DNA from 3 places in the Herminiimonas arsenitoxidans genome. Region 2 is predicted to be linked to each of the others. Evidence: riboswitches for the same ligand, from Rfam matches in the RefSeq annotation. Region 2 holds a riboswitch; each other region holds the start of a gene.
The links. A riboswitch is a leader RNA that binds a small molecule or an ion and turns the genes downstream of it on or off. The one in region 2 is predicted to bind thiamine pyrophosphate.
Positions count from the first base shown of each region.

Region 1: it holds a riboswitch for thiamine pyrophosphate, as region 2 does, so the genes downstream of both, thiC (phosphomethylpyrimidine synthase ThiC) here and BQ6873_RS11240 (TonB-dependent siderophore receptor) in region 2, are expected to answer to the same signal.
Region 3: it holds a riboswitch for thiamine pyrophosphate, as region 2 does, so the genes downstream of both, BQ6873_RS06645 (purine-cytosine permease family protein) here and BQ6873_RS11240 (TonB-dependent siderophore receptor) in region 2, are expected to answer to the same signal.

Region 1 covers NZ_LT671418.1:2,015,366-2,022,464, reverse strand. The annotation lists gene BQ6873_RS09500 (glycerate kinase type-2 family protein) at 1-449, shown strand, start outside; gene pyk (pyruvate kinase) at 525-1,943, shown strand; TPP riboswitch at 2,130-2,237, shown strand; gene thiC (phosphomethylpyrimidine synthase ThiC) at 2,350-4,263, shown strand; gene thiS (sulfur carrier protein ThiS) at 4,263-4,478, shown strand; gene BQ6873_RS09480 (thiazole synthase) at 4,565-5,362, shown strand; gene BQ6873_RS09475 (NAD(P)H-quinone oxidoreductase) at 5,477-6,454, shown strand; gene BQ6873_RS09470 (LysR family transcriptional regulator) at 6,538-7,099, opposite strand, start outside.
Region 2 covers NZ_LT671418.1:2,377,955-2,385,053, forward strand. The annotation lists gene BQ6873_RS11235 (AAA family ATPase) at 1-506, shown strand, start outside; gene BQ6873_RS11240 (TonB-dependent siderophore receptor) at 587-2,731, opposite strand; TPP riboswitch at 2,791-2,894, opposite strand; gene BQ6873_RS11245 (hypothetical protein) at 3,071-3,415, opposite strand; gene BQ6873_RS11250 (GreA/GreB family elongation factor) at 3,551-4,087, opposite strand; gene BQ6873_RS11255 (DNA glycosylase AlkZ-like family protein) at 4,237-5,334, opposite strand; gene BQ6873_RS11260 (4-oxalocrotonate tautomerase) at 5,458-5,643, opposite strand; gene BQ6873_RS11265 (class II aldolase/adducin family protein) at 5,681-6,445, opposite strand; gene ahpC (alkyl hydroperoxide reductase subunit C) at 6,766-7,099, shown strand, end outside.
Region 3 covers NZ_LT671418.1:1,413,514-1,420,612, forward strand. The annotation lists gene BQ6873_RS06620 (DUF1289 domain-containing protein) at 31-243, opposite strand; gene BQ6873_RS06625 (flagellar basal body-associated FliL family protein) at 321-746, opposite strand; gene BQ6873_RS06630 (Signal transduction histidine kinase) at 860-1,348, opposite strand; gene BQ6873_RS06635 (phosphate/phosphite/phosphonate ABC transporter substrate-binding protein) at 1,635-2,447, shown strand; gene BQ6873_RS06640 (methylglyoxal synthase) at 2,518-3,426, opposite strand; TPP riboswitch at 3,721-3,820, shown strand; gene BQ6873_RS06645 (purine-cytosine permease family protein) at 3,871-5,160, shown strand; gene BQ6873_RS06650 (efflux transporter outer membrane subunit) at 5,199-6,614, opposite strand; gene BQ6873_RS06655 (MacB family efflux pump subunit) at 6,625-7,099, opposite strand, start outside.

The DNA.
Region 1 (7,099 bases), 360 kb from region 2:
CATACATTTTGTCCAACGATCTCGAAGGCGAATCGCGCGACGTCGGCATGGTGCACGCTGCATTGGCAAAACAGGTTGCGAAGTATGGTCAGCCATTCGCCAAGCCATGCGTCATCCTGTCGGGCGGCGAAACTACCGTCACCGTGCGCGGTAAAGGTCGTGGTGGCCGCAATGCTGAGTTCCTGTTGAGCTTGGCAGTGTCCCTGCAGGGTACGGCTGGTATTCACGCATTGGCATGTGATACCGATGGTATTGATGGCTCCGAAGATAACGCCGGCGCCATCTATCAACCTGACTCATGGACGCGTGCTACCGAGCAAGGCTTGAACGCCAAAGCCATGCTGGAAAATAACGACGGCTATGGCTTCTTCAGCGCACTCGGTGACCTGATCGTCAGCGGTCCGACACGTACCAACGTGAACGACTTCCGCGCAATCCTGATTTTGTAATTTATTGTTCGCTGCGTCTGCTCCTAGTCGCAGCGAAATTCATTTTTCATTTTTCATTTAAGAAGAAGATCTGTCATGAGACGTAATCGTAAAGCAAAAATCGTTGCTACCCTGGGCCCAGCAAGTGGTGATATGGAAACCATCAGCGCATTGTTTGAAGCTGGCGTGGACATGTTCCGCTTCAACTTCAGCCATGGTTCGCACGAAGATCACCGCGCACGTCACGAAATCGTGCGTAGCCTGGAAACCAAATACGGCCGTCCAGTTGCCATCCTCTGCGATCTGCAAGGTCCGAAGATTCGTCTGGGTACCTTCAATGGCGATTCCGCTGTATTGACTGAAGGTTCGGAATTCGTGCTCGACCGCGATCAGACTCCAGGTGATGCAACACGCGTTTACCTGCCACATCCTGAGCTGTTCGCGGTTGTCAAAGCTGGTCAAAACCTGTTGTTCGATGACGGCAAAATCCGTGTTTCGATCGAAAGCAACTCGGGTGACCGCATCGTCACACGTGTGACTACAGGCGGCAAGATTTCGAACCGCAAAGGCGTCAACGTGCCAGACGCAATTCTGCCTATCCCTGCAATGACACCGAAAGATCTGGTTGATCTGGAATTTGCCTTGTCGTTGGGTGTGGACTGGGTAGCTCTGTCGTTCGTGCAACAAGTTTCCGATATCGAAGACGCGCGCAAGATCATCGGCGACCGCGCTCTGATTCAATCGAAGATCGAAAAACCAGCAGCAATGCTCGACATCGATGCGATCTGTAAAGCTTCTGACTCCGTCATGGTTGCTCGTGGTGATCTGGGTGTTGAACTGCCGATCTCGCAAGTGCCGCGCGCTCAGAAAGAAATCATCCGTGTATCGCGTAAATACGGCCGTCCAACTATCGTTGCAACACATATGTTGGAATCGATGACCGAATCGCCTATGCCAACCCGTGCAGAAGCATCGGACGTTGCCAACGCCATTTACGAAGGCGCAGATGCCGTGATGTTGTCCGCGGAATCGGCCAGCGGCAAGAACCCTGTTCGCGCTGTTCAAATGATGGACAGCATCATCAAAGAAGTGGAAAGCGATCCGGTCTACCGCACACTGCTCGATGCACAGCAAGTGACACCACGTCCAACAGCGGAAGATGCAATCTGCAACGCCTTGCGTGACACCACGGCTGCGATCAAAGCTGTCGCTACTGTGACATACACAAAATCTGGTAGCACCAGCATGAGCGCTGCGCGTGTACGTCCGACCACGTCGATCCTGAGCATCACACCAGAACTGAAGACCGCACGTCGTTTGGCATGGGTCTGGGGTATCCACTCGATCGTTGGCGGCAAGGATGTTAAGTCTGTTGATGACATGGTCAGCGAAGCAGTGGCGGCCGCCGTGCATGAAGGTTTTGCCAAGAAAGGTGATTACATCGCTATCTCGGCTGGCTTACCATTCGGCGAATCTGGTACGACCAATCTGTTGCACATCGCAACGGTTAAGTAATATTTGAAGTAATACAGTTTCTGAAAGATGGCATGTTTGCCATTTTTCAGAACTGACATGAATGGGGTATTGCGTTGCATCGCAGTAACCCATTCATGTCAGATGTAAAAATCTGACGGGGGTCAATTGACATAGTCGTTTTATGGCATAGACTACGATTCGTAGTTTGATTCACCTGTTGTAGAAGTAAAAAGCTAGGGGTCCTAGGTAGATGCGTTCCGCATTTGCCGGGTGAGAAAAACCCTTGAACCTGATCTGGATAATGCCAGCGAAGGGAAGCTACCGAGAACGTGTATTGCATCCGGCATTCGAATTGTATTCATCGATGTCCAAGCTGATACGGTATATGTTTTCGAAACCTCCTGAGCTGGCTCCAAGCCAATTTGAAGTTAGCCAAGGAGCCAAAATGAATGCCAATCCGAAATTTCTGTCCGCTACCGCCACGGTAGATGAAGCAGCGATCCAACCATTACCAAATTCCACCAAAGTTTATATTCAAGGTTCGCGTCCTGATATACGCGTGCCTATGCGCAAGATCACACAATCCGATACCGCAGCATCGTTCGGTTTCGAAAAAAATCCGGCGATCTATGTCTACGATACGTCCGGTCCATACACCGATCCGGAAGCAAAGATCGATATCCGTTCCGGCCTCGACACACCACGCCTGCCGTGGATACTGGAGCGCAATGACACCGAAGAACTAGCCGGCCCAACATCTGAATACGGCATCGAGCGTTTGAACGATCCTAAGTTGGCTGAGTTGCGTTTCAATCTGCATCGCAAACCGCGTCGTGCACTTGCCGGCAAAAACGTGTCGCAAATGCATTACGCACGTCAGGGCATCATCACGCCGGAAATGGAATTCGTCGCGATCCGTGAAAACATGAATCGTCGCGCCTATCTGGAAGAGTTGAAACACTCCGGACCAAAAGGTGAAAAGCTCGCCGAGCTGATGGGGCGTCAACATCCGGGCCAATCGTTTGGTGCTGCGATCCCGCAAGAGATCACTGCTGAATTCGTACGTAGCGAAATCGCGCGGGGTCGCGCCATTATCCCGGCCAACATCAACCATCCTGAAATCGAACCGATGATCATCGGTCGTAATTTCCTGGTCAAAATCAACGCCAATATCGGCAACTCGGCAGTCACTTCTTCGATCGGAGAAGAAGTAGAGAAAATGACGTGGGCGATACGTTGGGGCGGCGACAACGTGATGGATTTATCGACCGGCAAACACATACATGAAACGCGTGAGTGGATCATTCGCAATTCACCTGTACCTATCGGTACCGTGCCTATTTATCAGGCGCTGGAAAAAGTGAACGGCAAGGCAGAAGATCTGACATGGGAAATTTTCCGTGACACATTGATCGAGCAAGCCGAGCAGGGTGTTGATTACTTCACCATCCACGCCGGCGTGTTGTTGCGCTATGTGCCGATGACTGCGAAGCGCATGACAGGCATCGTGTCACGCGGTGGTTCCATCATGGCGAAATGGTGTCTCGCGCATCACAAAGAATCTTTCCTGTACGAGCATTTCGAAGACATTTGCGAAATCATGAAAGCCTATGACGTGTCGTTCTCGCTCGGCGACGGTTTGCGTCCAGGTTCGATCTATGATGCCAACGATGAAGCGCAACTCGGCGAATTGAAGACACTGGGCGAGCTGACGCAGATCGCATGGAAGCATGACGTGCAAGTCATGATCGAAGGTCCTGGTCATGTACCTATGCACTTGATCAAGGAAAACATGGACCTGCAACTGGAGCAGTGCCACGAAGCACCGTTCTACACGCTAGGACCATTGACGACCGATATCGCACCAGGTTATGACCACATCACGTCAGGTATCGGCGCTGCGCAAATCGGTTGGTACGGCACGGCAATGCTGTGCTACGTCACGCCGAAAGAACATCTAGGCTTGCCGAACAAGGTCGACGTCAAGGACGGCATCATCACGTACAAGATTGCCGCCCATGCTGCCGATTTGGCCAAAGGTCATATCGGTGCGCAGATACGCGACAACGCCTTGTCGAAAGCGCGTTTCGAATTCCGTTGGGACGATCAATTCAACATCGGTCTTGATCCGGACAAGGCGCGTGAATTCCATGATGAAACTTTGCCTAAGGACTCCGCTAAAGTTGCGCACTTCTGCTCGATGTGTGGTCCGCACTTCTGCTCGATGAAAATCACGCAGGAAGTGCGCGAATATGCAGCGCAACAAGGCATCACTGAAATTCAAGCTTTGAAAAAAGGTATGGAAGTGAAGTCGATAGAGTTCGTAAAAAGCGGCTCTGAAATTTATCAAAAACAGTAATGAGCAATATTGAAATAACGATAGAACTCAATGGCGCTAGCCATCAACTCGCAACGTGCAAGAACGTTGAAGAGTTGATCGCTGATTTGTCACTATCCGGCAAAGCAGTTGCCGTTGCCATCAATCGCGAAATCGTGCCACGTAGTCAGTGGCAGCAGCGACAGTTGCAAGCTGCTGATCGCGTTGATGTGGTGCGCGCAATTGGCGGTGGCTGAACATTGAAGCAAACACAGGGCAGCCACAAGCTGCCTTGTGTGTTTGTTGCGTATTTATTTTGTATATCAAAGAAACAGGACTATCCATGACTACCTCTATCTTCTCCGACGACCAACTGACGATCGCCGGCACCACCTATCGCTCTCGCCTGTTGGTAGGCAGCGGTAAATACAAAGACCTCGAACAAACCCGCGCCGCCAGCGAAGCAAGCGGTGCACAAATCGTCACCGTCGCGATCCGTCGCGTCAATATCGGCCAGGACCCAAATGCACCGAGCCTGCTCGATGTCTTGCCGCCATCTGAATACACCTTGTTGCCGAACTCGGCCGGTTGCTACAACGCTGCTGATGCGGTGTACACCTTGCAACTCGGCCGTGAAATTCTCGGCGGCCATAAGCTGTGCAAACTCGAAGTCCTCGGCGATGAAAAGACCCTGTTCCCGAACATGCCGGAAACTCTGAAAGCAGCCGAAACGCTGGTCAAAGATGGTTTTGACGTCATGGTCTACTGCAGCGATGATCCGATACAAGCTCGTATGCTGGAAGACATTGGCTGTGCCGCCATCATGCCGCTGGCTTCGTTGATCGGTTCCGGCATGGGTATCCTCAATCCATGGAATCTGTCGCTCATCATCGAACAAAGCAAAGTCCCGGTCATCGTCGATGCCGGCGTAGGCACTGCTTCCGATGCTGCGATCGCCATGGAATTGGGTTGCGATGGCGTCTTGATGAATACCGCGATTGCCGGTGCGCAAGATCCGGTGCGTATGGCGCATGCAATGAAACTCGGTATTGATGCAGGTCGCAATGCCTACCTGGCTGGTCGTATCGCCCGCAAATTCGCCGCATCCCCATCGTCGCCGATGGCTGGTCGCGTGGTGTAAGAAGAACAAGAACGTGTTGCGCGGGAATTGTGCGGAATGCTGAGTTGATTGGCAGATAAATGGATTATCGAATATCCTTGCTGCCTTCAACGTCATCACATTAAAGGATTTACCATGCGCGCAATCGAGATTACTCAGCCAGGCCCACCAGATGTATTGAAGCTCTGCGAGCGCCCGATGCCCGAACCTAAGGCTGGCGAGGTACTGATCAAGGTGCACGCAGCCGGTATCAACCGTCCTGACGTGTTGCAGCGTACTGGTAACTATCCAGTTCCTAAAGGTGCATCGGATTTGCCAGGTCTGGAAGTCGCTGGCGAAATCGTCGGTGGTGATCTCTCCGGTAGTGATTTTAAAATCGGCGACATGATTTGTGCGTTGGCACAGGGCGGTGGTTACGCCGAATATTGCACGGCACCTATTGAGCAATGCTTGCCGATTCCAAAAGGTCTGGATGCTGTTGAAGCGGCATCTTTGCCAGAAACCTTTTTCACTGTGTGGAGCAACGTCTTTGATCGCGTCGGTTTGAGCGGCGATGAAACATTGTTGGTGCAGGGCGGCACATCCGGTATTGGCGTCACGGCTATCCAAATCGCAACGGCACTCGGACACCGTGTTTTCGCAACGGCTGGTAGCGATGACAAAGCCCGCGCTTGTGAAGTGATGGGTGCTGAGCGCGGTATCAATTACAAGACGGAAGATTTCGTTGAAATCGTCAAGGCAGCGACCGGTGGCAAGGGCGTGGACGTCATTCTCGATATGGTCGGTGGCGATTATGTACCACGCGAAATCCGTTGTCTCGCCGATGATGGACGCTTGGTCTTTATCGCCCTGTTGGGTGGCAACAAGGCGGAAGTAAGCCTGGGTCAAATTCTGTTGCGTCGTTTGACGATTACCGGTTCGACTTTGCGTCCGCGTCCAGTTGCCTTCAAAGCGGCGATTGCGAAGCAGTTGCGTGAACGTGTCTGGCCTTTGATTGAAACTGGCAAGATCAAGCCTGTGATCTATCAAACTTTCCCGCTGGAAGAAGCAGCGCAAGCGCATGCCTTGATGGAAAGCAGCACGCACATCGGTAAAATTATCTTGAAGGTGTAAGTTCAAGTTAATACGATAAAAAAGCCCGCTAGTCTTGTTGGACTAGCGGGCTTTTTCAATTGTGGTACGCCATATTCGTTACATCACTTTTTGTTTTTCGGCAGTGACTTGACGGGGAAATTACTTAATTGCTGTCCAGGTCTTGGGCTGTAACGGATGAGGCGCTCGATCAATTCTGGTCCTTCGGTCAGCAGGAAGTTTTTAAACGCTTGCGCGACAGGCGGCAGGCGTTTGTTTTTCCGATGCACGATATACCAGTTCAACATGACTGGGAAACCTTCGACATCCAATACGGCCAGACTACCGGCCTGCAATTCCAGACTGATGGTGTGCGCTGATAGGAAGCTGATACCCATGCCGGCAATCACCGCCTGTTTGATGGTCTCGGTACTGCGGATTTCCATCGCGATATTGAGGTCGTTGATGCGATCACCGAATCCGTCCTCCATCGAATGCCAGGTATCCGAACCTTTTTCCCGGACGACAAAGGGTTCATGCATGAGCGTACTCATCGGGATATTTTTTTGCGATACCAGAGGATGGTCAGGCGCTGCCACGATCACATAAGGGTGAGGAGCAAAAGCCTCGTTGATCGTATCCATATCGGTGGGTGGGCGCACCATAATTGCAATGTCGGTCAGATTG
Region 2 (7,099 bases):
GCGTTGCACTACTCGGCGCAGAATCAACTGGCAAGTCGACCTTGGCTGCAACATTGGCTGCGCATTACCGCACGGTTTGGGTGCCGGAATATCTACGCGAGTTTGTGGAAGAGAAGCAGCGTACGCCACAAGAGTCTGAACAATTCCTGATTGCCAGTACGCAGCTTACAAGGGAAGAGGACTCAGCGCGAGAAGCTAATACATTACTGTTTTGCGATACCACTCCGCTGATGACTGCCATCTACAGTCAATTCTATTTCGGCAGCATAGACACGGCACTGGAAAATCTGGTGCGCGCGCATCGCTATGACTACACCATCGTCACAGAACCAAGCACTCCCTGGATCGCCGATGGCTTGCAGCGCGAATCAGATACGGTACGGCAAGCTGTACACAAACTATTGCTGACTACGCTCGCTGCAGAAGCTATTTCTTTTCTCTTGGTATCGGGAGCAGTGGAACAACGTGTACAGCAAGTGACTAAGTATTTATCTGAAGAAAAGTAGACACGTAATAAAAACGCCACCGCTAGATTTCCGATTCTAGTGGTGGCGAATTCATCAGCACCTCAATGAAAGCTCTGTGATTAGAGATCCATCTGCGCTGACAGTCTAAATACGCGCGGCGCACCGGGAATCAGATAACCACCAAAGGCATTTGATGCATCGCCCCAATAGAATTTATTGAAGACGTTATCGACACCGAAGCGGAAAGTTGTCTTCACGCCGGATACCTTGGTCGCATAACGTGCGCCCAGATTCAGCACACTGTAACCAGGGATAGCGGTGCGAATATCGCGATTCGGTACAAATTCCTTGCTGCTCGAATAAATCCAGGTGCCATTGAGTTTCAACGCAGGCATTTGCGGTAATGCGTAATCCATATACAGCGCCGATTTGAGCTTAGGCACATTACCAACGCGCTTGCCTTCGATCTGCGCATCGCCGGTATTTTCTGCCGTAGCCTGCAGTGCCGTCATGCTGGCACCTATCATCAGATTGCGCGTCACACGACCTTGTGCGGACAGCTCTACACCACGATGGATCGCATCGCCAGCTACCACATAGGTATTGCTGGAATCGATGTATTCATTGGTGCGCTTGATCTGGAACAAAGCGGCCGCGACACTGACATTGCTGCTGATATCTGCCTTGACGCCCACCTCATATTGTCGGCTGCGCGACGGATCCAATACCGTGCCTTGATTGGTCGCGCCATCAGGAACTTCACCACCCGGATCCAGACCTTCCGAATAAGAACCATAGATAGACCAGTTCTCTTGCGGACTAAACACCAAGGCCACATTCGGCAAGGCAAAACCTTCATCGGTATGACGCAGCAAGGTGCCGCCGGCATTGAACTGATCGCGCTTCAATTGCGTGTAACGCACACCGGCGTGCAATTTGAGTTTATCCGTCAAACTCAGAATGTCTTGCATGAAGACTGAGCGCTCATCATCCTTGCGACGTAAGCTGACTGGTTTCGTCGGTCCCAAAGTGTAGTTGTAGTACACCGGGTTATAGATATTGCCGGTACCTACGAAGTCGAACAAATAGTCAGCAAAGCTGTCACGACGATTCAATGTCGAAACGCCCGTCGTCAATTCATGTTTGACTGTGCCGGTGTTGAACCTACCCTGCAACAAAGCCTGCGTGGTATTCACTGTCCGCTTGTCATTGTCACGACGCAAATCGTATAAGCCGTAATCGCCATTCGCACAATAATTAGAGAACGAACCAGTTGCCGGGCAACCAACAGACAAGGCAACAGCATCATCTCTACGCAAAGCAAACGCGTTGGCTTGCAAAGTCGTACGCCAGTTATCGTTCAGCTCATATTCAAATTTCACACCCAGATTATTGGTGTCATCAGTAACCGGACGGCTCCACGGTTGATCATTCAGCATCGTCTTGCCGCTGACGCCGGTAGGAATGCGCAAGTCAGAGCCAAGCAACTGGAAGCCAGGTACCGTCAATTGCGATTTATGCTGATAGTCGACATCGACTTGCAGCAAGGCGCGTGGGCTGATGCGCCAATCGAAGGCACCGGACACGAAGCGTCTGTCACCATTGGAAGCACGCACGTAGGAACGTATATCTTCCACGGCTGCATTGATGCGATAACCAAAGCGCTGATCTTCAAAACGTCCGCCCAGATCGACTGCTGCATAACGCGTGCCGCGCTCACTCACCTCGAGCGTCACCGTGCGCAAAGGCTCGTTGGTAGGGCGTTTGGTCACGTAATTCAGGACGCCACCCGACGAGGCTATGCCTGACTGCAAGCCAGCCAAACCCTTGAGGATTTCAAAGCTTTCCTTGTTCTCCATCGGAATCGACGATTGCGCGAGTATGACCAAGCCATCTTTGCGATAGCTGGAACCCTGATCCAGTACAAAGCCGCGTATCGCAAACCAGTCGGACAAACCAACCGCGTTATAGGAATTCTGTACGCTCGCATCGTATTTCACTGCGTCGGTCGCCGTGCGTATGCTGCGGTCCTGCATCTGTTCACGCGTGATGACGCTAATGGATGCCGGCGTCTCGCGCAGCGGCGCTTCCGAAAATCCACCTATGCTCGCATTGCGCGCAATCCCATCTTTTGCCGAATCGGAAGTCACAACAACTTCAGGCAAAACGTTTTCGGAAGATTCAGCCATGGCAGCAGGCGCAAATGCACAAGCTTGCGCAACAGCCAGGGCAATCAGGGAACGGCGGGAGTGTGATGCAGACATGTTTTGTTCAATCAATCGCGTTAAAAAACGAATGCGTGCGAAGGAATGGACAAAGAAATTGCGTGGACTTTGCGCTTCCCTACGCTGGCATTATCCAGGTCAGGTACGGAGGGTTTTTTCTCACCCGAAGACGTTTAGCTCTTCAGGACCCCTAGCGTGGCCGCATACTAACACGAAAGAATAAGCGTGCGAAATGGCATCTTTGTTGTATTTTGCAGCGAATTTCGCCGATCTTAACCAGGATCAATTGGCAAGATGGCTAGTCTGCGGAGACGTGGAAGTAGGCGGCGTGACTATCAAAGATGTGCAGAACGCATGCTTGGTACAACGAATTGATTTCTATTTTTTACTCTTCTTGCTTTTTTCCGACTCGTGGCTATTTTGATGATCGAAATGTGCGTCGGCTGAATCCGGCGATTTTTGTATATGCGTAATCCCGGATGAAACCGAGATGGGATCGCTGGCGGGAAAAGTCATTTCTATCGCGATATCCAGTAAGGTTTCTTTCGCCACTTCTCCTTCAGATGCCGCCGTCTCGGTCGGCATCTCCGCTACCGGATCGCTGGCGGGGAAGGTTTGCTCCAGCGCATCATCCAATTGACGCTCTTCTCGCGAATGCGATTCAGATGCTGAAGCATGTTTCGCGAAAACCTTGGATTTTGTTGGAGAATCATGATGTGCCATATAGAACTCCTTGCTATGTGAAGAGTGTTCAGGGCATGCAATGCTTGATGCTGATCAAGCCATTCCATCTACTACTTGTCGCATACACCTCATGTCTATGCGCTTATCTGTAGGACACTTTGATCCACATCCAGTTCAACTACTAGGCGGATAACGTACGTGCATGATCTGCAATTTCTCTGTACCAGCTGGGCTTTCCAACAGTACTGTGTCGCCTTCGTTTGCACCGAGCAATGTTTGCGCAAGTGGTGCCAGCCAGCTTATCTTGCCGTGCGCCGGGTCCAGCTCATCTAGGCCAACTATGGTGACGGTATGTTGTTCACCAATTGCGTTTTGATAGGTGACGCTTGCGCCAAAGAAGACTTGATCGCCATCGACATGCACGCTTGGGTCAACGATTTCTGCAGACTCCAAACGAGTTTGTAGATAGTGAATACGTTGGTCGATTTCACGCAAGGTACGCTCGGGATCAAACTCCAGAGATGTTTGATTTGTAGCATCTTGCTCGGTTTGCAAAACATGGGCGCGTGTTACTTCCACCAATTCCAGTAACTCATTTTGCAAACGCTGATACCCCTCAGGCGTGATGTAATTTTTCACGTCTAGCGGCATCTCCGGCTGCAACGATAGAGCATCGTCGTCGCCCGTTTCCTTAACAAAAGCCTTGTTCATGGTTGCGCTCCTGCACTGCTCATGCATGAACTACTACCTTAACGCATCTTTGCAGAAGCTACTGTGCGCTACTACACGAAGATATCAATCGGAAATTTTGCCGCATGAGGTTGCGCATCAAGCCATGAAGTCCCAATGCATTCCCTGTATCAGCACAAGCCGAGGAACTGCTCCATGCGCTGCAGTTCTTCGTCCAATGCGCTACGGAATGCAGCACCTTTTGGCGCTGCGCCAGCCACATAGCCGAACGCTGCTTCCAGTCGGCCTTCACGCGTCGACACATTGGCCCAGCCGATTACCTGGCCACGCCAGAGCATAGGCAGCGCGTAGTAGCCGAACTGGCGCCGGGCCGGTGGTGTGTAGGCCTCGAACTTATACGTCCAGTCCCAAAACAACGTGAAGCGGCACCGGTCCCAGACCACAGGATCGAAAGGAGTGAGTAGCCGCAGCCGGTCATCGATGGCGTAACGGCGCGAGCGAGGATTTTCGTCAGCGGGCCAGTACCAAGTAGTCCCGTCGATGCGGCAACTGGCCAGGTGCTCGCGCGCCAGCCGCAGCGCCGCCTGGGTCTGCTCCGCCAGATGCGGTGCGCCGTAGCCGAGCAGCCGCACCAGATAGGTCAGGCTGGCGGCTGGCAGTGGTGCGTACTTGCGCACCACCAAATCGATCAAAGCAGCTGCGCGCTGAGCGCTTGCAGCGGGACTGTCGTCTGCGGCCGGGTGCGTAACCGCCTCGTAGACGCGCGTGCCGCTGTCACGCCGCTGCACTCGCAACAAGCCGCGGTAGTGCAAACCATCGAGCAGATGCGTACTAGCGTTGCTCGAACCACCCCAATAGTTCTTCACGCGCCCGTGTGCGAAGTGCTGATCGACCTCGCGCGGATGGACTGCGCCGCGTTCATGCACGAAGGCCAGCACGTCTGCAGCCTGACGTTGTGTCTCGCTATCCCAGACTTTCTTCGCCTGACGCGGATGCATCAGCGCCAAGTGCTCGCTGGGCAGGAAGCCGTAGTTAACCAGGCAATCTTCGTCGATCGCCAGGCGCACGTAGCGGCGCTCCAGATCGCCGGCACGGTAGTCCTTGACTCGGTGGCGTAGCGTCAGGTCCTGCGCCCGAGCCGGGGCACGGATCGGATCCGCTTGCACGAAACCCAGGCGTCGGATCGCTGCCGGCAACGTAGTCGGCGTAAACAAGGTGCGCGCGACCGCGTAGCGACGCAGGTCTTCGAGACTCGATTCAGTGGGCATGTGGGAATTGAAGCACAGAGCAGAACGTCATCACTGTCGTCGACCGAGATGAGATCGCTGATGTACAGCAGACGTCTGCCAGACTAGTGCGCAGATAAGGCCGTGCGTACATCAGCATAAATATTAAACGTCAGACCACAGCTTGCCGCCGGTTGCCCAGTTTTCACGCTTCACGTCTTCGATAATGATATCGACAGATTCAGCACTGGAACCGAGCGTTGCGACTGTTGCTTCAGTAACGGCTTTAACGAAAGCACGTTTTTGTTCGACGGTACGGCCTTCGAATAATTGCACGTTGATAGTTGGCATGAGTTTTCCTTTTTAGTTGATAAGAATAATGAATAAATCAGTCGCGATAGGACGGCGACAAAGCATCGAGCTTGCGCAGCAAAGACGGCCATTCGAGTATGCCTTCGGGCGAGCCATCGCCGAGTAATTCCTTGTACGTTTTTGCACAGACTTCAGGCGGCGGGATATTCAAAGCTCCACCACCTGATTGCGCTTTTAACTGGAAGGAACACGCTTTATCCAGCGTATCCATCAATACATAGGCTTCAGCTATCGTGCGGCCGCTGATCAGCGTGCCGTGATTGCGCAACAGCATCGCCGGATAATCACCAAGGCGTTCAATCAGCCGCGTCTGCTCAACTGGCGACAAGGCCAAACCTTCATAGTCGTGATAACCCATCTGCTGATAGAAACGCATCGCGTGCTGCGATAAAGGTAGCAAGCCACCTTGTTGCATACCGACGGCAACACCGTTTTCATTATGCAAATGCATGACGCACATCGCATCTGCACGCGCTGCATGCACCGCACCGTGGATCGCGAAGCCGGTCACATTCACGCGATAAGTCTGGTCACCAATGATATTGCCCTGCAAATCAATCTTCACCAGATTAGATGCGGTAATTTCATCAAAGCGGAAGCCAAAAGGATTGATCAGGAAGCGACCTTCTTCGCCCGGAACCGTGGCGGAAATATGCGTGTAAATCAGGTCATCCCAATTCTTTAACGCGCATAAGCGGTAACAGGCGGCGAGATCGACACGAACTTGCCATTCGGCGGCGCTGATGCCGGCCGGTGGAGTCTGGATTGCTGGGGTAGTCATATCACCTTGCTAAGAATCTGAAGCGGAAGACGCCTTGAACGTCACGAAGGTTGAAATTATAAAGTCATAGTAGGACAGACGCCGATTCCTCTTGAAATCTATCGTTTGCCATCCATTTTTTATACTGAAAACAGGACTGTCACACCCTAGTCGCAGTAAAACTGCATAATAGGTAGTTCGTTAGCGAAGGAACGTTGCTGCAACACTTATCGATAGCGAAAACAAATCGAATTTGTAAAATAAATCAATTATACAAATGATTGATGGTCCTCTACTATTCGTACTCACACCATTTTTTAACCCAGTAAGGAAGAAAACACATGTCACTTATTAACACCCAAGTTCAGCCGTTCAAGACCCAAGCTTTCCATAATGGCAAGTTCATTGAAGTTACCGAACAGTCCTTGAAGGGCAAATGGTCCGTGCTGATTTTCATGCCAGCAGCTTTCACATTCAACTGCCCAACAGAAGTTGAAGATGCAGCTGACAGCTACGCAGAATTCCAAAAACTGGGCGCAGAAGTTTACATCGTTACTACCGATACCCACTTCTCGCACAAAGTTTGGCACGAAACTTCGCCAGCAGTTGGCAAAGCAAAATTCCCATTGGTTGGCGATCCAACTCACCAACTGACCAACGCATTCGGCGTACACA
Region 3 (7,099 bases), 960 kb from region 2:
GAACGACGGGATGCTTCAAATGCAGAATACTTAACGTTTTACCAATCCCGCAGCCTCTAGACGTGCCCATACGGCGGCTTTCTCGTCATCATCGTAAATGATCCAATTGATCACTTCGTCGAAGGTTCTGCCACAGCCTTTGCAGACTTCATCGCCATGCGAAGTCGAGCAATAGCCTGCACAAGGCGAATCGGGCCGCAATGCACTACGCGGCAGGTCGGAAGGATTATCTGCGTTACTCATACTGAAAATATTCGATGACTCTTTATATCGCCGACGCCTGAAGCGTCATGCGCATATTGCTATTGATGCGTCCAGAATCAGTTCGACTGAACGATGTAATCAGTCAACAACACTTCCTGAACGCTGCGTGTCTTGAGGGTTGCATTCGCCACATCGCGCAACATTTCTTGCACGTATGCAGCGCCTTCCGGCGTTCTCACGCGTTGCGAATCGACATTGGCCAGCGCTGCCTGCAAGGCAACATCCAAGGCCGCCTTGTTGCGCTGTACCCATGCAGCGTCTTCCTTATGCGTTTGCAACGCAACGGTAGCCTTGATCGAAAGTTGCGAAGAACGCACCACCATCGGACCAAAATTGGAATACGCGATAGGACTTAACTGCTGCGCACTAGGCTTGAAATAAAACCATGCAATCGCAATCCCGATAGCGACAACCGCTCCGATAGCCAGCGTGCCACCAAGTATCGTGATCAACAGATTGCCGGATTGCTTGGTTTTGACCATAAGAAGATTTCGGGAAGAAAAATGACTAGCTGCTAGTTTAACTGATGTCGCATCCCGAAATCGTGTTCTTGCCTCAGCAATTCACAATCATGACGATTTAACAATGTAACTAGTTATGCAGGCCGACTTGGCGTGATCGTATTACCACCGCGTTCCAGCCGATCTTCCAACTCGCCAATATAAGCGGCCAATGTATTACCGGATTGTTCGACTGCTGCAACGACACCGGTTTCGAGCTTTTCCAATCTTTCTATGAGTGCAGTCTGCTCATCGGCATCCTGCTTCACAACCGTTTGTGTTTTCTCATCTATGAAACGATGCAATTCGCTAAAACGAGAGGCTTCCAGTTCACGGCTGTTTTGCAATTCCTTCGCATGACGCCGTGCTTCCAGCATGACGGAAGATTGCAGGTAAAGGATACAGACCAGGAAGTAAAACGTGAGCAAGGCGGTCAATCCCAACATGACCAAACCCAGCGGCGCCTGTACGGTTGTCACACCAAGCCAGAGTTCGGTTGGTGTATTGAACGTATTCCAATTCAACGCGGCAAGCGCGCCGATGGCTCCAAGGATGATAACGAAAAACAAAGTACGAATCTGCATAGTGGTCTCGCTCCTTTCTTTGTTGGCACATCGAAAAAATAAGCAAACAACCTGACTAACTACTTGCATCGAACAAATACGTACTACTTACATGTGGCACTCATAGCACTATCACATCATGTCGGTCTATCTCAGTCTTGGCGCCATGTATTGATATAAATTAAATAAACTGTTGCGTATTTATATCTAGAGCTACAAGAAACCTATTATCCGACACATTTGTTAATGTAACATTCAGACTACATTTAGTTACCCAATAAAAACAATTCTATACGGAGCGCCGCTTATGAAACTCGCATCTCTTTTGGCAATGACAGTATTGGCGGCGGGCATTAATTCCGCAGCGGCACAAGATCTGGTCCTGGCCATAAACGAAGGTGTGACTTACCAAGATGGCGGCCCAGCCAGTGAGCGTTACAAGCCACTTCTGCAATTGCTGTCAAAAGAGCTGAAACAGAATGTGAAGCTGCAAACCGTCGATAAATACGCGGTATTTGAAAAAGGCTTGGCCGAAGGTAAATACGATCTGGCATTCATACACCCAGCCCATGTCGGTTTGCTGGCAGTGAAAAAGAACGGTTATGAAGGTCTGGTCACCGCCAAAGGCTTTACTGATTACCGCGCCCGCGTGATGGTTGCACAAGCATCACCATTGAAATCCATGCAGGATTTGCGTGGCAAGAAAATCGGCGTGCCATCGGTGGAATCCATCACCACCGTGATGTTCACCGCCAATCTGCACGAATTACGCTTCCCTAATCCGGAAAAAACATACACACCAACTCGCTATCAAGACGCCGTACCGTTCATGATTGAAAACGGCTTTGTCGATGCCGGCGTTACCGGTTCAGCCGGTGTCGCAAAAGCATGGGTTGCCAAAGGCGGCCGCATTCTGGGCGAAACAAAACCGATTCCAATAAAGCAATTCCTGGCCTCGAAAAAACTGAGCGACGCAGAACGCGAAAAAGTCAAAAACCTGTTGCTGAATTTATCGGAAAACGAAGCAGGTAAAAATGCCTTATCCAAAATTGGCATGACCGGCTTTGTCCCATGGAATGCTACTGCTATGGATGAAGCAACTGCACGCCTCGGTCTGTAATTAAAAAGGCCTTCACGATGAGATGATCGTGTAGGCCTTTTTACTAAATGTCAGCTCTTAACATACCTGCTTAATTTCTACATAAATTGACGCGCTGCTCCAGCAAATCCAGCCAGCGCTCGCCGCACTTCTCGTTACTGATACACAGCGCATAATCCGTCACCGTGCGCGCCGCACGTTCCAGTAACTGGATATCCGCTTCATGCTGACGCGCGACATGCGGGTCTTCCAAAAACAAAACACGACGACACTGCTGCCTATCCAGTATCAATTCTGCGATCTGCGCATCACCACCCATCGGGCCACTCAGATAAGGTTTGACCCAGTTACGACCGGCTTCTTCACCTTTGATTTTCTGCGCCAGCTTGTTCAGCAAGCTCCCCGTCGTGCCAGTCGCGCAACGGAATCCGAATTGATCCAGTAATTCAAAATGGCGCTCTGCGATGTCCAGCATGCGATCTTTCATCGCATCGTGGGCAATCATTGCAATACCCTCATTCTTCAAATCGAACGTGGCATCCAGCTCAGGATTTGGCGCTGCGCCGATCGCGATCGATTCCAGCTCCAGCCATTCACGTGCGCTAGCCAGCGTCGATAAAAACGGTTTGCCATGAATCACGCATTGCCGCTTCAAAGCGACCGCCTCCGGGAATGTGGATGAAGGGTCAACCGGATCCATCAAGTAAATGACAGCATCCAATCGACGCTCAGGATCACTATCCACCACGCGCGAGACCAGTTTCATCAAACCACCATGTCGGCCGTAAGGAAAACGTTCGATACGCGGATAATCTTTCAACAAACCGAGATGATCCATCGCATCCAGCGTGCGTCCGACCACGATTAATTCGGGTTGTAAATGTTCTTCAATCGCAACGCGGCTACCATTGAGTAAGAGGGCTAGTGCGGAGTCGCGAGCGTCTTGGTGAGTGCGGCTAGTGGCTAATCCAATGCGGAAATTACGGCGAGAAGCAGGCATATTAAACAGTCAAAAAGGCTAAGCGCTGCAACATTGCAGTGCGTCAACTTAAGTATATCGCCTGTCGATGAATAACTTGTGACATTCCTGATCTGTGATAATATACTGTTCATACATACAGTATTTATGTGTTTTCGTCGGGCCGCTCCCCCTCCCTGTTTTATCGTGCGGCCCGACACTTTCTTCTGCAATTGCTGCAACCATCTTCGCGTCACGCCTACAGGCAAACCACTTCCCCGATACATACAACTTGCCTATCCCTCGTTTTTGGCTCAAAGTAGCGCCCAGTTTGACCTTCTTGGCTCGGGGTCCTGCGCATTTGATGCGTGGGTGAGAGATACCCGTTGAACCTGATTGAGATAATTCTCGCGCAGGAAAGCACACAATCATCGCCGTACACCGGCATCGAATCCGCTTACCTGCCATCTATTTTGAAAGACGATGATGGCTTTACCAAACGCACCTGCGGCAGCAAGCAATGCTGCCTTCACACCTATTCCTGCGGCTGACAGAGTTTTTTCCTTCCGCGATCACGCTGCGCTGTGGTTCAGTCTCGGCGTCGGCTTGCTCGTCATGCAGATCGGCGCATTTCTTGGCACCGCGCTCGGCACGCAAACAGCATTGTTCGCCATTATCGTCGGCTCTCTGCTCGGTGCCGCCCTGCTCGGTCTGGTTGCCTACATAGGATTTGAACGTGGCTTGTCCAGCCCGGTACTGATGTGCCAAACCCTGGGCACATCATTTGCCAAATTGCCAGTGATTCTGAACGTCATTCAATTGATAGGCTGGAGCGCATTTGAATTGGTCGTCATGCGCGACGGCACGACTGCCTTGATCAAGGACATCACAGGCATAGACGCAATCTGGCTGCCATATGTCACGGCGCTGTTCTGGGGCCTGCTACTGGTTGGTCTTGCAACCGGTTCAATGATCGGTTTGGTACGTTGGTTCGTCGGCCGCTTCGGCCTGCCTTTGGTTATTCTTTCGCTGATCTGGCTAACCTATCAATTTGTCTTGAAAGCGCAGGTACAAGGTTTGGATGCGATCTGGAATAGATCCGGTGATGGTTCTATGAGTACGCTGGCCGGGATCGATCTGGTGATGGCGATGCCAGTGTCGTGGTTGCCATTGGTTGCTGATTTTGCGCGTTATGGTAAAGCCGGCGCCAGCACCTTCCGCGGCACATGGCTGGGTTTTGCGGTAGCGAATATCTGGTGTCACGCCTTAGGCGTATTGATCGTCAGCACGTCCAATCCGGGTGCTGATTTGATGACGACTTTGTTGCTGGCACAAGGCGGCTTAATTGCGCTAGGTCTGATTCTGATCGATGAGATGGATAACGCTTACGGCGATGTGTATTCCGGATCGGTCTCGCTCAATTTCCTGAATGGAAAATTCACGATACGCTTCTGGGGTATTACACTCGCCTTGGTCGCAACCGGCTGCGCACTCTTCCTGCCTATGCACGGACTGGAACCTTTCCTGCTCTTGCTCAGTTCGGTCTTCGTGCCCTTGTTCGGCGTCGTTATTTCGCAATTGGCAGCGAAGGGACAAGCGACAGATAAAGGTGTGAATGTTGTACCTGTTGCCATCTGGCTGATCGGCATTGCGGCCTTCCACATCTGCCCACTTCTATGGCCGGTAGTCGGTTCGGCTTTGCCTAGTCTGACAATCACGCTGCTGCTGGGAAGTATTTACCGGATGTCACGTCGCCCGGCATTGCAATCTGCTTGATCCATGGATGATGGATATTCTCCATCATCCATCCCTCATTACTTCACTTCGACTTGCGGCCTGCTCCAGCCACCACCCAATGCTTTGAATACATCGGTGGTACCGGTCAGGCGCAACAACCTCAGTTGTGCCAATGTATCGTCTGCCGTGAACAAGGTACGTTGCGCATCCAGTAATGTATTCAAATCATCTGCGCCTTCGCGATAACGCAGCTCAGATAATTTCAATGCGCGCTCTGCTTCTTTCTTGATTTCGATTTGCGCTTGCTCCTGGGCGAAATTACGACTCGCATTGCTGAGCGCATCATCGACTTCTTTCAACGAGGCATAAACCGTACGGCGATAATTTTCAATCAACTGACGACGTACCGATTCGCTGGTTTCCACTTGCAGACGCAAGCGATTGCCATCGAATAAAGTTTGTACGATGGACGCGGTAAGACCCACGCTATACGCCGGATTACCAAGTGCCAACAGAGCTGCACTGGAATTACCTGCAGCGCCTGTTAATGAAATAGTCGGCAACAATGCGGCACGCGCCGCTGCGACGTTGGCATCAGCCGCATACAGTTGCGCTTCTACACTGGCAATGTCTGGTCGGCGTGTAATCAAGGTCGACGGCAAACCCGGGCTGACCTCCGGCACATTCAACGTAGTCAAATTTTGTGCAGCAACCTGCAAGGCTTGCGGCTGACGTCCGAGCAAAATTGCCAAGGCACTTACTGTTTGCCGTTCCTGCACCTGCAAAGGCAACAAGGTATTGCGCTGCGTAAGTACAGTGCCGCGTTGGCGACTCATATCCAACGCTGAGGCAGAACCATAGCGGTAACGCGCCTCGACTATCGCATACACTTTTTCTGCAATCGCCAGATTGTTCTCTGCAACACGCAAACGCACGCGCAAAGCCAACGTTTGGAAATAAGCATTCGCAACGCCGGTGGTGAGCGTCAGTCTGACTGTTTCCAGATCGTAGCGACTGGCATTCAGCGATGCGTTGGCACCGCTGGCAACCGCCGCAACACGACCCCAGACATCGACCTCGTAGGCCACGCTGAGCGCCACACCGGAGCCTTCTGTTTTGTTCCAACCGGTACTTACGGGGCCCGGCTTGTTAGAACCCACATTGGTATTCGCACTCACAGTCAGCAATGGGAACAAGGATGCGCCGGCACTACGTGCTGTAATCTCTGCTTGCGTCACGCGTTCTGCCGCGATGCTCAAATCCGGATTCGCAGCCAGAGCTTGATCGATCAAACCAGACAACTCATCCGAGCCAAAGCCACGCCACCAGTCGCGCTGCAATTCAATGCCGGCAGGCGATGCTTCGGCCCAGGTCGCAGGCAACTCAAGATTCGGTCGCGTTGCATCGATACGGCTGGCGCAGGCGCTTAGTGTCATCAGCGCTGCAACAGCAAGCGCGAGACGAGTACGACGGAAAATAAAACGTGTAGTCATGGATGTCATTTCATTCTGCCGACAAGGCAACCACAGGATCGAGTTGCGCTGCTTTTTTAGCTGGTAAATAACCGAACACCAATCCCGTCATGAACGCGCAACCAAAAGCGAGCAAGACCGGTGTCGGCGAATATTTAATCGGCGTGCCGAAGGCATCGATCACGGCGGCCGTCGCCAATCCCCCTATCACACCGATGGCACCACCAATTGCTGACACCACCACTGCTTCGATCAGGAACTGCTGCATGATGTTGCTCTCGCGCGCACCAGTCGCCATGCGAATACCAATCTCCCGCGTACGCTCGGTCACGGACACCAGCATGATGTTCATCACGCCAATACCGCCCACCAGCAAGGAAATCGCGGCAATCGAACCGAGCAAGATCGTCAAAGTGTTTTGTGTCTGCTCCATCGCTTCCATGATGGAAGCCATATTGCGGATCTGGTAATCGACGGTGCCGTGGCGTTCCAACAGCAGCTTGTCG